DNA from 3 places in the Oceanobacillus sp. FSL W7-1293 genome. Region 3 is predicted to be linked to each of the others. Evidence: riboswitches for the same ligand, from Rfam matches in the RefSeq annotation. Region 3 holds a riboswitch; each other region holds the start of a gene.
What was found. A riboswitch is a leader RNA that binds a small molecule or an ion and turns the genes downstream of it on or off. The one in region 3 is predicted to bind preQ1.
Positions count from the first base shown of each region.

Region 1 (4,977 bases), 150 kb from region 3:
ATGATTATTACGGGTTCCCCGGTGGAGCATCTGTCTTTTACTGATGTTGATTATTGGGAAGAGCTGCAGGAGATTATGAACTGGACGAATGATCATGTGACATCCACCCTGCATATTTGCTGGGGAGCACAGGCTGCTTTATATCATCATTATGGAATTAATAAGCATCCGCTTCCGAAAAAATGCTTTGGGATTTTTGAACATGATGTGTTAACACCGAAAGAACGGCTGGTGAGAGGGTTTGATGAAGTATTCTTAGCACCGCATTCCCGCTATACAACGGTTTCTTTGGAAGAAATCGAAAATCATCCTGATCTGCAGCTGATTGCTGTATCCGATGACGCAGGGGTTTTTTTACTTGCTTCTGAGGATGGAAAGCATATCATGGCAACCGGGCATTTAGAATATATGGCAAACACATTGAAGGAAGAATATGAAAGAGACCATGCACGAGGAATCGATACAGCAATACCGGAAAACTATTATCCAAATAATGATCCGGAAAAACAGCCGAAGCACCGTTGGAAGAGTCACTCCAGCCTGCTGTTTTCCAACTGGCTGAATTATTATGTGTATCAAGAAACCCCTTATGTGTGGGGAGGAGAGTAAAAATAGATTGAATGAAGCAGAGAAGGGACTGGATGCGTCTGGTCCTTTTTAAAAACACCAAGAAATAAGGCTGGAGCAGCTGCCAGCCTTATTTCTTGGTGTTTATTCTTATCGTTTTTGATAAAACAGAGGCATGCTCATAAGCATCCACCAGCCCCTGCTGCTGAATCGTTGTTTTAGGAATGCTTTTGTACAGCAAAGTAACTGAAAAGTCTGCTGAGAATGGAAAAGGTTCCATTGTTATTGTCTCCGTATCTTCCCAGCTGACAGAAAAAGCAGATGGAAAGGAGGTTGCGGTGTTTGAAACGGATACGCCGTTTTTAAAAAAAGGATGAAGGTCTTTATTTGCAGCTCCCGGTTCATTCATGCATGCGAACAGAGACAGCGTATCGGAAAACTGTAAAAGCGTATAATCCATTTCAAACATATCTTGATTAAAATGATCCATCCTGCTAATCAGCCATTCCTGCCGCTCTGCTTCCTGCTGAACAAATGCTTTTGCTTCAGGGAGCGTGGATGTTACGAGAAAACGTTTATAATGTTCACTGCATAATAATGCGGCATATTTATCCTTTTCTTGAACCTGCTGAATACCCTGTGTATATAAGACGGTTTTGGGTATATCTGGAAAATCAATAAAGGAATAAGGAAGGTTTGCCTGGTCATTCCAAAAAGGCTGTTTGTCAAAGGCCTCCCAGCCGCAGTCATGCTGCTCAGCTGCATAGATAACGGAATCTTTATAAGGTGTATGATCGAAATAATCCGAGGACAGATTTTTAACTATTTCCCCAGATACAGAAGCATGGTCTACCTGTGATATAAAAATAAAATGGCCGTTCTGATTTCGGATAATCATGTTACTCATTCCTTTCCTTGTGATTGATTGCGTGAAGAACGAAAAAGTACTAGAACCTCCGGCAGAATTTCATATCATTAAAAAAATTACTTCTCCATTCTTAAAAAAGACGATGGATTTATTCTCCACCGTCTTTTTCTCCGTATTATATCATTTTATCAAAATGTATGCGTTTATATAAAGTATAGAAGATTGGGATGCCGATCAGTAATACAATCAATTCACTGACTCCGGTTGTAAGCCATGTCAGCAGGAATGGTAATTGTAAAGCTATATTTAGCATGAAGGCAATAATAAACATATTAAAGCTGAAAATCAATGTATTTAGAAATAGCAGTGTCAGCTTGTTTTTAATATATTTTTTTAAGAAAATAATAATTCCTAAAGATATGGCGGTATGTGCTGTCCCGAATAAAAGATCCAATCCGCCTGCCATTGAAAATAAATTAGATGCAAATACACCAATCGTAATGCCGAAAAAGTAACGCTTATCAAAGATAATCAAATGGTTAAACATCTCTGATATTCGAAATTGAATCGCCCCAAATGCAACTGGGGAGACCAGCAGGGATACAGCGACATACAATGCGGCAATAATCCCGTTAACTACAAGTGTCTTTATATTCATATCCTGTTTTCCTCCTAGTTTTTTAGCGTGGGATGGTTACGAACCACGTTGAACCTAGCCTATCATACCAGTATCGAAGAAGGAAAACAATCGTTTTGTATATGTAATGATTTGGAAAACGCGAAGTCTTTGAATAAAAACAAGTTTAACTGAGAGCGGTCAGAATGAAGAAGAAGTCGACGTGAAAATGAAATCAAACCAAAACAAACCCCCGGTCGCCAAACCGGGAGTTCGTCTTTATCAGGTTATTCTTCCAGTGCTGCTTCCAAAAATGTCCGATTAACCAATCCTTCAATTTCATCTGACTGCATATACCCAGCTTCGTAGCTGATTGTTGCCATTTCCTGAAGCACTTCTTCGTTGATTTCATACGTCGGATTGAGACGTTCGCTTGCTTCCAGCGTCTCCTCATAATCCAACTCGTTGCCTGTCGTTTCTTCAATGTGATTGACAAACAATTCAACTGCTTCTTCCTGATTCTCTTCAATAAATTCTACAGCACGGGCATGGGCACGCAAATAGGCCTGTGTTAATTCCTCATTGCTTTCCGTAAATGATTTCCGCGCAGTAACAACAGTTGTTGTTGATTCTGTTCCCCAAGCAAATTCTTCTTCATCAAGGAGAATGTCGGCGTTTGCCTGATTTTCCAAATATACGCCCCAAGGCTCCTGCGTGGCCGCAGCATCGACGTCTCCCTGCAGGAACAGCGTGGATGTGTCAGCAGGAGCCTGCGGTACCAAGCTTACGGTTCCGCCCTCGTCATCTACTTTTAGACCGACATCATCTAATGCTTCTCGCAACATGATGTCCTGCGTAGACCCAATAGTCGGGATTGCTACGCGCATGCCATCAAGATCTTCAACGCTTTCAATACCTGAATCTTCACGGGTGGCAAGGACAGCTCCGCCGTTCACCGCTCCGGCAATGATTTCATGCTCCGGATTTCTTAAATAAGTTGTTGTTGCTGGTGACGGGCCAACAGTACCAATGTCGATATCCTGTGTGGACATAGCCTCCATAAAGGCACTGCCATCCGGGAATGTGGAGGTTTCGATACTTACCTCTTCTCCCATTTCTTCTTCAAAGTAACCATTTTCCAGTGCGACTACCGTGGTGATATGTGTAAAGTTAGGAAAATATCCAATGTGTATTTCATCGGCAGCTTCTTCTGAGCCGCAGCCCGCCGCTCCTAATAAAAGAAGCGCACCCAGGCCGAATAATATTTTTTTCATATCCTTCATCCTTTCCATTAAGCTCCAACACCCCATTTTCTTGCAACAGAGCGTTCCATTCTAAGAAATACCTGATTATCCATAATCGTACCGATTACACCGATCACAATCATAATAGAGAGCACTAAATCCATTGATTGCAAGGAGCGTCCCATATCTAACAAATACCCCAGGCCGCCGTTTCCTCCGAGAAGTTCCCCGGCCATGATTGCGCGCCAGGCAAAAGCCCAAGCAACACGAAGACCGGAGATGATATGCGGTACAGATGCCGGAAGAATCACGGTTCGCACAAGATGCGTACCCGATGAACCTAATGTACGTGCGGCATTTAAATAAAGATTGGGCACATTTTTAAATCCGGTGCTTGCATTTACTGTCATTGTCCAGGTTGCTCCAATAGTGACAATAAATAAAATCGCTACGTTCCCAAGCCCAAACCAGACAATAGCCAGAGGGAACCAGACAATACTCGGGATGGACTGTAACGCAGTCACAAAAAATCCAAGCGTGTCATCCACCCATTTATAACGGGCGATCAAGTATCCAAAAATTAGACCTAAAACCACTGCTATGGAAAAACCGAGCAGCAGCCTCCCAAGCGTCATTCCGGTAGCTCCGAGTATTTGCCCGGAAATCAGACCGTTCACTAATGTGCTTAACACCGTGACTCCGCCGGGATCATTCGGAATCAGCAAAGGAGGAAACATAAAGGTCGGAAACAGGTTGGTTTTAGATATGATCTCCCATATAGTCACGATCACGATCACGAACAGCACTCGTCTTAAGGCGGTAATCATCCCCGAACTCCTCCTTCAACACTTTTTCCATTTCTTCTTCCAATTCCTTCATCACACGTGTTTCCAAATCTACAATTACACTATCTGAAGGGTTACGCGGGCGCGCCGCCTGTACTCTGAAAGATTTTTTGATTGCTCCCGGTCTTGTGCTCATAAGCAATACCCGTTCCGATAGGGTGAGTGCTTCACGAATATTATGCGTGATAAACAGAATGGTTTTTCCGGTTTTTTGCCAAATTTCTTGCAACTCCTGATGCAAAATAAGCCGTGTCTGCTCATCAAGCGCCGCAAATGGTTCATCCATCAAAAGAACGTCAGGGTCCATCACGAGAGCACGGGCAATTGCTACGCGCTGCTGCATACCTCCGGATAATTCATGGGGAAAAGCTTGCGCAAAATTCCCGAGATGCACCATCCGAAGTCCTTCCATTGCTTTTTCTTCCGCTTCTTTTTTACTCATTTTTTTCAACAGCAGTCCATATGTAACATTATCCATTACATTCATCCATGGAAATAAACCGCCTTGTTGGAAAACAACGACCCGGTCTGTACCCGGTCCTTGGACTTTTTTATCATTCACATACACTTCTCCAGATGTCGGACTGTCCAAACCAGCGATTAAATTCAAAATCGTGGACTTGCCACAGCCGGAAGGTCCAAGCAAAGAAACGAACTCGCCTGCTTCAATTTGGAGATCGATATCATGCAGGACATGGAGCGAATCTGTTTTGCCTTTGGGAAAGCTTTTATTTACCTGCTCCAGTTTTACCTTCATAAAGACCCTCTCCTTCAAAATATTAAATAAATATAAGTAAACTTATAAGGATTATATATTATGCAAAAAAAAGCGTCAAG
Region 1 covers NZ_CP150212.1:903,712-908,688, forward strand. The annotation lists gene metA (homoserine O-succinyltransferase) at 1-609, shown strand, start outside; gene MKY65_RS04455 (DUF3891 family protein) at 698-1,465, opposite strand; gene MKY65_RS04460 (QueT transporter family protein) at 1,611-2,093, opposite strand; PreQ1 riboswitch class I at 2,102-2,146, opposite strand; gene MKY65_RS04465 (ABC transporter substrate-binding protein) at 2,339-3,325, opposite strand; gene MKY65_RS04470 (ABC transporter permease) at 3,343-4,122, opposite strand; gene MKY65_RS04475 (ABC transporter ATP-binding protein) at 4,055-4,897, opposite strand.
Region 1: another riboswitch for preQ1. It lies ahead of MKY65_RS04460 (QueT transporter family protein); the one in region 3 lies ahead of queF (preQ(1) synthase).

Region 2 (4,977 bases), 1.3 Mb from region 3:
TGATGGATAATATCATCCATATTCTCCCAGTTTGTTTTCATCTTAGAGCTTGGCGGTTTAGGAGAAATGGTCAGATCATCAATTTTTACAAACCAATCCTGGTAGCGGCTTCCCTGTGTTTCCAACGCAACCTCAATATCCTTTTCCTGGAGCAAATCAATTAAATTATCAATAGCAGATAACAAAGCTGGATTCCCGCCTGAAATCGTCACATGGTCAAAATGATTTCCGCCTATTTCTTTCAGCCGCTGCCAAATTTCTTCACTCGTCATCTGAACAATATCTTCTTTAGCGCTTCCGTCCCATGTAAATGCGGAATCGCACCAGGCACATCGGTAATCGCATCCAGCTGTCCGGACGAACATGGTTTTCCTCCCTACTACCATTCCTTCTCCTTGAATTGTAGGGCCGAATATTTCTAAGACCGGAATTTCACGCATGATTCATCCACTCCCGTCTTGCTTCCGCATAGCTTGTCGGTGTTTCAAATAATCGAACAAACTCCACCTGGCATTGGTTAGGGAGTTCCTGGATTGCTGCTTCCATTTGTTCGAAAATCCAGACGACCATATTTTCAGCAGTTGTGTTCATTTTTGGCAATGTTTCATTTAAATAACGGTGATCTAAAAATGTTTCAATCTTGTTCTTCCAAATCTCTTTTATATCACCAAAATCAATTACTAATCCTACCTCATCTACAAAACCGCTGATACCGAATACAACCTGATACGTATGACCATGCAGATTCTTACACTTTCCCTCATAGCAATGGAGATGATGCGCTGCATCAAAGGAAAACTCCTTGCTTACCATCACGCGTTTTTGGTGATAGGCCAATTCTTCTCTATGAATATCTTTATCCAGCTTTTGCAGCTCTTCGACAATACGAAACCCGAACATTACTGATTCATCTCCTGTCTTCCCGCTAGATATTGGTCTAACCCACGCTGGCGTAATTGACATGCAGGACATTCTCCGCATCCTGCTCCTCTAACCCCGTTATAGCAGGTCAACGTCCGCTCTCTGACATAATCAAAGGCTTGCAGTTCATCCGCTAATTCCCATGTTTCTGCCTTATCCAGCCACATTAATGGCGTATGAATCACAAAGTCTTCATCCATAGATAGATTTAAGGTGACATTTAATGACTTGGTAAAGATATCTCGGCAATCCGGATACCCGCTGAAATCTGTTTCACAAACCCCTGTAATAATATGCTTGGCATCAATTTGTTTGGCTAGAATGGTTGCAAAAGAAAGGAACAGTAAATTTCTTCCCGGGACAAATGTATTGGGTATGCCGCCATCCTCTGCATTTTCTACTTCAATGTCCTCCCTGGTGAGCGCATTGGGCGCTAATTGATTCAGTAAAGACATGTCTAAAATATGATGTCTTAACCCTTGATCTTCAGCGATTTCTTTTGCCACTTCAATTTCTAAGCTATGACGCTGATTGTAGTCGAAGGTGACTAACTCTACATGCTCAAACTTTTCTAATGCCCAAAATAAACAGGTGGTGCTATCCTGACCACCGCTGAAAACCACAACTGCACGTTTATTTTTTTCCATAAAAAAATCCCCTTTCCAATTTGAAAAAGAGAATTCTAAACACCCGAAAAATGTAAAAAACCATACCTAAGGCGCGGTATGGGTATCCTTAGTTTTTTATAGAGGGTGTTAGCTAGAACCTCTTCTACTTCGTTCGTAGATTTTATTCAATTTCTTTTTACAATTGGCAGTATAACATATATTTCCTGATGATGTTAGCATGTCTTCCTTTTTTTCAAACATTATAATACATTTCAGCAATTAGGTTGGTTTTTAAGTGTTTGTTCTGCCTTCTAACATAACAAATGCTCCCTTTATTAGCTTCTCTATCCACTATAAAGGGAGCATCATTACAGTTTACGATACGGTAATTCTGTTTTCAGCTGCCAATATACATTTCACTTTTTCTCACGAATACCCATGAGTGTGTTTGCTCCTGCTGGCCAATTTTCTTTTGGCAGTCTTGGAAATTGATTAATCCGTACATCAACAGATTCCGGAAACGGCGCAGGACGTCCAGATGACTGATCTATCCCCATTACCATCTGTTCACTGGTTGCCACAGTATCATTTTCTTTGTTTTTCATTTCAAACCAAAGATGCACGCGCTTTACATCCCGGTTCAACACAGTAACTTTCGTATGAAGCTCCTCATTGTCATGCGCTTCTTTTACATATTTAATATGTGCTTCCAGCGTAAAAATGGTATAAGCATTTGCTTTTCGACCTTCTTCATCCAGGCCGATAGCATCTATGAAAGCATCGAGGCTATAACTGAAAATCAATGCGTAGTATGCATCGTTCAGATGTCCATTATAATCTACCCACTCAGGTAACACGTTACCCTTCCATATTTGCTTACTTTCTGTCATAAGGGAGCAACCTTTCTGCCGGCCAGAAGCCTTCTTCCTCTAAAAGTCCCATTAATTTAATCAAGAAACGGTCGCGGCGGTGTTCAAGGTCATCGATAGAAATCTCTCCGCTCTGTTCAGCAGTCCCTGAAATCACTTTTTCGCTTAATTCTTCCGTCAGTTCAGGTGCCACTAAACGGGTCCAAGGCAGCTTCAATGCAGGGCCGAATTGTTCAAGCATGTGCCGCATCCCGTCCTTACCGCCTGCTAAATGAAGCGTTAGAAATGGTCCCATCAGTGCCCAGCGAAGACCAGGGCCGTAGACAATCGCTTTATCTACTTCTTCCGTAGTCGCTACGCCATCATTGACGATATGAAGCCCTTCACGCCAAATTGCTTCCATAAGCCGGTCGCCAATGTGGCCGTCAATTTCACCTTTCATCACTAGCGGCTTCATATGCATGCTTTCATAAAGCTCCTCTGCCTTTTCCATATAACTGCGCTCTGTCTGCTTTCCTCCTGCGATTTCCACCAATGGAATTAAGTAAACGGGATTAAATGGATGGGCAACAATGATCCGTTCTGGATGATGCACACAATCTTCCTGCAGGACAGAAGGCATGTATCCAGAAGTACTTGAAGCGATAATCGCTGTCGGTTTAGCAGCAGCATCCACCTGGGCTAATACCTTTTTTTTCAAGGCTTCCTGCTCTGGAACATTTTCCTGTATCAAATCGGCTTCTTTTACAGCTTCCTCCAGCTCGTTGTAGAAGGTCAGATTCTCTTTTGCAGCTTCGTTGTTTACCCCGTATTCTTCTAATGTTGCCCAAATAGCATCTATCATTTTTTCTGTTTTTTCTTTTGCATCAGGAGCCGGATCAAAAGCATTGACCTTATGACCATTTGCTAAAAAGCGCGCAATCCAGCCATTGCCAATCACGCCGGTTCCTAAAACTGCCATTGTTTTTTGCGCCATATTTCACCTCTTAGGAATTAAATTTTTTAAGATTTAAATGTTCTCTTGCCTCTGCAGCCGTCATCGGCTCCAGCTTTACACTGTTTAAAATGCTGACAGCTTGATCAACCAGCTGTTCGTTTGTACCAAGTACACCTTTTTCTAAATATAAGTTATCTTCTAAACCGACCCGGACATTCCCGCCGAGTAAAGCAGCCTGTGCCACAATCGGCAGCTGCATACGGCCAATACCAAAGGCTGACCAATGTGCTCCATCGACCACTCTTCTTTTCATGTATTCGATTGTTTCTGCATCCGCATCAGCGCCCCATGGAATACCAAGACAAAACTGATACATTGGTGTTCCTTCCACTAACCCTTCAGAAATTAGTTGGTTAGCAAGACGGATATGTCCTGTATCAAATACTTCCATTTCGGGTTTTACGCCGCTTTCTTTAATCAGCTTTGCGTGCTCCCGAAGCCAGTCTTCCGGTCCTAAATAAACCTGATTGCCAAAGTTTAAACTGCCGCAATCTAAGGTGGTGAGTTCCGGAAGCAATTCCCCGACCGGTTCATGACGCTCTTTTGGTGTCTGAATATCAGTTCCTTCTCCTCCACAAGTTGGATTTTCTAGATTTGGAACAAAGTCGCCGCCCCCGCCGGCCGTAATATTAATAATCACATCTGTATCGGATTCACGGATTCGTTCCACGGTTTCTCTAAAAAGCGCCACATCATGACTGAGTTTCCCTGTCTTGGGGTCACGAACATGGATATGCGCAATCGCAGCACCTGCTTTTGCTGATTCAATAGCAGATTCCGCAATTTCTTTTGGTGTAATTGGAACATGTCTGCTTTTCTCTGTTGTATCACCTGCACCAGTCAGTGCCGCAGTAATGATTCGTTTATTCTTCATTTTGTGCTTCCTCCTTTTTGTTCGGGGTGACAATAGGAACATGATTAAAAATCTCGCCACTTTCAAAAAACGCAACAAGATTATTTATCCAATTATAATAGGCATTCCATTCATCCAGCTCCTGCTGTAATCTCTCCATTCGAACTTTTACTTCTTCTGAGGAATCCTCTGTCAAGAAAGTTTCTAAATGACGAATTTGTTCTCTAAGACGGCGCTCTAAACTCGTATTACGTTTTACAACCTCTGACCAGTTACTTGTAAATAAGGATATAAATGTTTGTGCATAGTCGCGTTCTACATTGTAATGATCTTTACGGCTGCCCTTAACGTATTCTTTTTCAGCGATATTAAATGAAATCATCTGTCGCATGACCTGACTCATTCTAGTTTTACTCATTCCAGTTTCATCCGCCAGCGAATCTAATGTCATCGCCTCGCGATTCATATAGATAATGCCTAGCAAACGGCCGACTGTTGAGGATACGCCGAATGTTTCCATATTATCTGCGATTCGATCTGTGAGCAGTTCTTCGCAGGATTTGATTTCTTGAAGCAATTGATTATTTGAAAATGATTCCATCGCCAAGCCCCCCTTTAACTCGTATATGTGTCACTGTAACATGGATTAAATAAAAATGGAAAAAACAAGTTTAATAGCAATCCAGAGTAAAATTGAGCAATTCTAAGAAAAAACCATCTGTATACTTT
Region 2 covers NZ_CP150212.1:2,354,532-2,359,508, reverse strand. The annotation lists gene queE (7-carboxy-7-deazaguanine synthase QueE) at 1-440, opposite strand, end outside; gene queD (6-carboxytetrahydropterin synthase QueD) at 433-900, opposite strand; gene queC (7-cyano-7-deazaguanine synthase QueC) at 900-1,568, opposite strand; PreQ1 riboswitch class I at 1,651-1,696, opposite strand; gene MKY65_RS11555 (thioesterase family protein) at 1,946-2,419, opposite strand; gene MKY65_RS11550 (3-hydroxyacyl-CoA dehydrogenase NAD-binding domain-containing protein) at 2,406-3,374, opposite strand; gene MKY65_RS11545 (3-keto-5-aminohexanoate cleavage protein) at 3,385-4,269, opposite strand; gene MKY65_RS11540 (GbsR/MarR family transcriptional regulator) at 4,259-4,849, opposite strand.
Region 2: another riboswitch for preQ1. It lies ahead of queC (7-cyano-7-deazaguanine synthase QueC); the one in region 3 lies ahead of queF (preQ(1) synthase).

Region 3 (4,977 bases):
TGACCATTAATAGGCATCTATGTATAATTTAATCGTAATCATTACGAAACGTAATCATTACGTATAATGGAAGGAGTGTTTCTATGAAGAAGTTTTGGCAATTAGGAATTATATTAGGCTTAATCAGTTTCCTGTTTATAGCCGGCTGTCAATCCGGGAATGAGGAAGCAGATAATCAGGAAGAAGGAACTGGCAGTCAAGAAGATGCAGAAGGAAATCATGAAGAAGAGGGGCACGACCATGCTCATGGTGACGAAGCAGCTTCCTTCGATGATGTGCCGGAAAATATCGAAATTGAAGGGTTATCCGACCATTACCATACAGGCGATGTTTTTAAATTAGAGGCGGTAACAGAAGAGGAAGGCTTGGATCATTGGCACTGGTACATACGTGATTCTGCTGAAGAGGAATGGGCGGTGGCAGAAGATCAATACGGGGATTCTTATATGGGTGATGCAGAAGTAGATGGACAGGAAGTTCTTGCGGTTCTTTACGATGATGATCATAATCCGGTTGCCAAGTCTCCTGTTACAGAAATTACGATTGACGACCATGAAGGCGAGAGTCATGACCATGAAGATAGCAGTGAAGATGATCATGGCCACGATCATGAGCATGAAGATGACGACCATCATCATTAATCATATTATGTAAATACTTATAAGCAGAAATAGATTATCGGACGGGATATTTCTATGAACGGATGCTCAATAATGGTTGAAAGCAAATAGAATGCTGTTTAAAAAGCAGATTCTATTTGCTTTCTTTTTGTAGATAGCCATGGAGGAGGAATGAACACAGTGCTTCCAGCAGATGCTTATTTTTTAATCATTATTTTCTTAAAATTTCTACTTTAATTTTATAACAATAAAATATGTTAATGCAGTAAAAAAATAAACACATAAAGCAGAAGAAAAGGTGTTCCAGCAAAGGAAGGATGTTATAATAGCTATGTACTTCAGAGCATGAGACGTACTTAGATTTACAACAGAAATTGAGGGAAATAAATGAGAAAGAAGATTGCAGGTATTGTCCTGGGTCTCCTGGTTGTCTGCGCCATTGCAACAGGTATTTATTTTTACCAGAACGATGAAACGCAAGCAGAGGAGTATACTGGAGCACCGACGATTTTTATACATGGTTATAAAGGAACGGAGAATTCATTTGGTCATATGCTTGACCGTTTTGAAAATACGTACCAATGGGGAAATAAAGGGTTTATCTACTATGTGACAGAGAACGGAGATATTGTCGATTATAACTTAAATAACGGAAGATATGCGCCCATGTTTGTACAGATTGTTTTAGAGGATAATCGTGCAAGCTTTGAGGAAAGTACAGAATGGATTGCGGCAGTGCTTCTTCATCTCAAGGAAAATTATCGGGTGGAGGAAGTTAACCTGGTCGGACATTCTATGGGCGGTATTCTGGCGGTGAAATATACGATGGAATATGTAAGGAATGACTATCCATCTGTTAATAAACTTGTAGCCATCGGCAGTCCATTTGATGGCATTTATAATGAAAGATATTTTGAAATTCATCAAGATGCAGCTGCAGAAGATTTGAAACCCGATTCGCATGCGATAAATATACTGCAGCAGAATATGTTTCCGGCGGATGTGGATGTGTACAGCATTGCCAGTACAGGAGACGCAGTTGCAGTCCCGGAGAGTGTGAAGGCGCTGAGGAGTATGATACCCGAGCAAAATTTCAAAGAAACGATTATTGATGACCCGCAGCTGACACACAGTGCCCTGCACGAAAGTATGCAAATTGATAAATTGATTCATAGCTTTTTGTGGCAAGATTAAAGCGAATCAACTACAATGGTATAGGATTGATTTATCAAATTATCTTACTTCAGTTATGCGGAAATGCCCAACTGGAGTAAGCTGAATGCCTGTTTCTAACAAAGCAGAAAAAGAATGAGAATATAAAGGTCAAATAGATAAAAGCTTTTGACAAATTAAAGGAATGATAGCATGAATAAATACCATCATCTTTATGATCAATTAATTCAACATACCAATAAAGAGAATGTATTGGTGAACGAGCCGATTAGAGAACATACGTATACGAAATTAGGCGGGGAAGCGGATTTTTATATTACCCCGTCGACTTATGAAGAAGTGCAGGCGATTATCCGCTTTGCTAATCAGGAAAATGTACCGTTTACAATGCTTGGAAATGGTTCTAATCTGATTGTGAAGGATGGCGGAATCCGCGGGATCGTTATGAACCTGCAGCAGCTGTCTGCTATTTGGAGAGAAGGAGATAAAGTTATCTCTCAGAGCGGAGCAAGAATTATTGATGCTTCCCGTTTTGCTTTAAATGAAGAGCTTGCCGGGTTGGAGTTTGCCTGTGGCATCCCAGGTTCTGTCGGCGGAGCGTTGTATATGAATGCAGGTGCATATGGCGGAGAAATTAAAGATGCGCTGGAAAGCACGGTAGTTGCGACAAAGGACGGCGAACTGCTGACATTAACAGCAGAGCAATTAGACCTCAGCTATCGCACAAGTAATATTCCGGACAATGGTTATATTGTATTGGAAGCAACATTCGCATTAAAGCCCGGGAGCAAAGAAGAAATTAAAGAAATGATGGATGATCTTACATATAAAAGAGAATCCAAACAGCCGCTCGAGTACCCGTCTTGCGGCAGTGTGTTCAAACGTCCGCCCGGTTTTTTTGCCGGCAAGCTGATTCAAGACTGTAATCTTCAAGGAAAGCAAATTGGCGGAGCGGAAGTTTCTACAAAGCATGCCGGTTTTATTGTAAATAAACAAAACGCTACAGCATCCGAATATATTTCATTAATTCAATTTGTTCAAGCAACGGTGAAAGAGAAATTTGATGTGCAGTTAGAGCGGGAAGTGCGGATTATTGGTGAGGATGTGGAAGGATAGTCTCATAGCCCAGATTCTGGCTGTGACAGAGGACGGCTGGGATAAAAAGAAAATTTGACATGCCTGTGATCTATTCTTATAATATGAAGTGTTATTTTAAACTTCAGGCAGAGGTTCTTAGCTTCAACCCTCTATAAAAAACTAAGGACAACCTGCGATTATCAAGCCGTGTTCTTTGGGAGCACGGCTTTTTTTAGTTTGTGCAAAGAAGTTTTCAACTGCGAGGAAACAGAAAATCAAAGGAGCTGACGAGTATGACAGGAAGAAATGAAAGAGAACTTCAAGGAATTGAATTGCTAGGGAATAAAGAAACGAAATATGCATTTGATTATACACCTGAGATTTTAGAAACATTTGATAATCAGCATCCAAATCGTGATTATTTTGTAAAATTAAACTGTCCGGAATTTACAACGCTTTGTCCGATAACGAATCAGCCGGATTTTGGAACCGTCTATATCAGCTATATTCCAAATATCAAAATGGTAGAGAGTAAGTCTTTAAAATTATATTTGTTCAGCTTCCGGAATCATGGTGATTTCCATGAGGACTGTATCAATATTATCATGAATGATTTAATTGAGCTGATGGATCCGCGTTATATTGAAGTAAGAGGGAAATTTACACCGCGTGGGGGGATTTCCATCGACCCGTATTGCAATTATGGAAAAATCGGAACTAAATTTGAAAAGATGGCAGAAAACCGGTTAATGCAGCACGATATGTATCCGGAAACCATCGATAATCGATAGAGGGAAACTAAGATCCTTGCACCTTTGAAGAGAAGGGAACAGGAGAATGTATATTTATTTTAACGCCATCTTTGTTGGCTTATTATTATTGTCGAATGTCTTGTCGGTCAAATTGTTTCAAATGGGAAGTTTTGTATTGCCGGCTGCAGCGATTGTTTATGTGATTACGTATATGATAATGGATGTGGTTGGCGAGGTTTATGGAAAAAAAGCTGCCCGCAAAACGATACAAGCAGGATTTTTCACACAAATTATTGCAATGATTTTTATTTTTATTGCCATACACCTTCCGCCAGCAGCAGGTTTTCAGGAACAGGCTGCTTTTGAAACGATTTTTAACGGAAGCTTTCGCGTTATTTTAGCTAGTTTAGTTTCTTATTTTGTCAGTCAGCATTTAGGAGTATCTATCTTTCACCGCTTAAAGCACCGGCATGGAAGAAAGAAGCTGTGGTTACGTAATAGCTTATCAACGATGACCAGTCAGCTTTTTGATACCGTTCTATTTATTACGATTGCATTTTGGGGGATTGTTCCAACAGGTGTTTTAATCGGGATGATTGTATCGCAGTACATATGGAAGGTGATGGTGGCAATAATTGATACGCCATTTGTTTATCTTCTTGTACGGTGCATACGTAAATATGAGGTGAAAAACAAAGCGGAGTTGTTAGAAGCTTCTTGAGAAGATCAGCTGATGCCCTATCACTTTGAATAACCTATCATACCAAGAAACCAGCCAGACGGCTGGTTTTTTTAGGTTCAAGAATAGGAAAGCATATAAAAAATGCTGAATATAGCCGCTCCAACGGGTTTCATGGGGTGAGTAATTTTAGGCCCCAGAAATACACTCCGCTTTCCGTGGTCCCCAATCTCATCTCCTTTAAAGAAGACTTAGCGATTGGCAAGCCGGCAGGCGCAGACAGAGCTAAAGTCGCACTTATGCCCCGAGGGTGAAAAGAAGACTTAGCGATTGGCAAGCCGGCAGGCGCAGACAGAAGCAAAACGTTATGTTTTGAATATAAAGGCGGTTCATCTGCATCATTTTTAACTAGACAGATAGCAGAGAGAAACGACTATTTATAGAATGTACATATAAAATAAAACCCCGGCTCAAAAATAAAACCTGACCGGGGAGTATATAAAAATTCGCTCATCCTCTAAAACGCTGCAAGAACGATTGTACACGAGGATTTTCTGAATGCTCGATAACCTCGCTGGCCGTTCCTTGTTCTGCAATAATTCCTTCATCTAAAAACAGTACCTTATCCGCTATGTCCAGAGCAAAATCCATCTCGTGCGTAACCAGGATCATTGCC
Region 3 covers NZ_CP150212.1:1,054,771-1,059,747, forward strand. The annotation lists gene MKY65_RS05210 (hypothetical protein) at 84-641, shown strand; gene MKY65_RS05215 (alpha/beta fold hydrolase) at 1,008-1,814, shown strand; gene murB (UDP-N-acetylmuramate dehydrogenase) at 1,986-2,909, shown strand; PreQ1 riboswitch class I at 3,014-3,060, shown strand; gene queF (preQ(1) synthase) at 3,164-3,661, shown strand; gene MKY65_RS05230 (queuosine precursor transporter) at 3,708-4,343, shown strand; gene ehuA (ectoine/hydroxyectoine ABC transporter ATP-binding protein EhuA) at 4,812-4,977, opposite strand, start outside.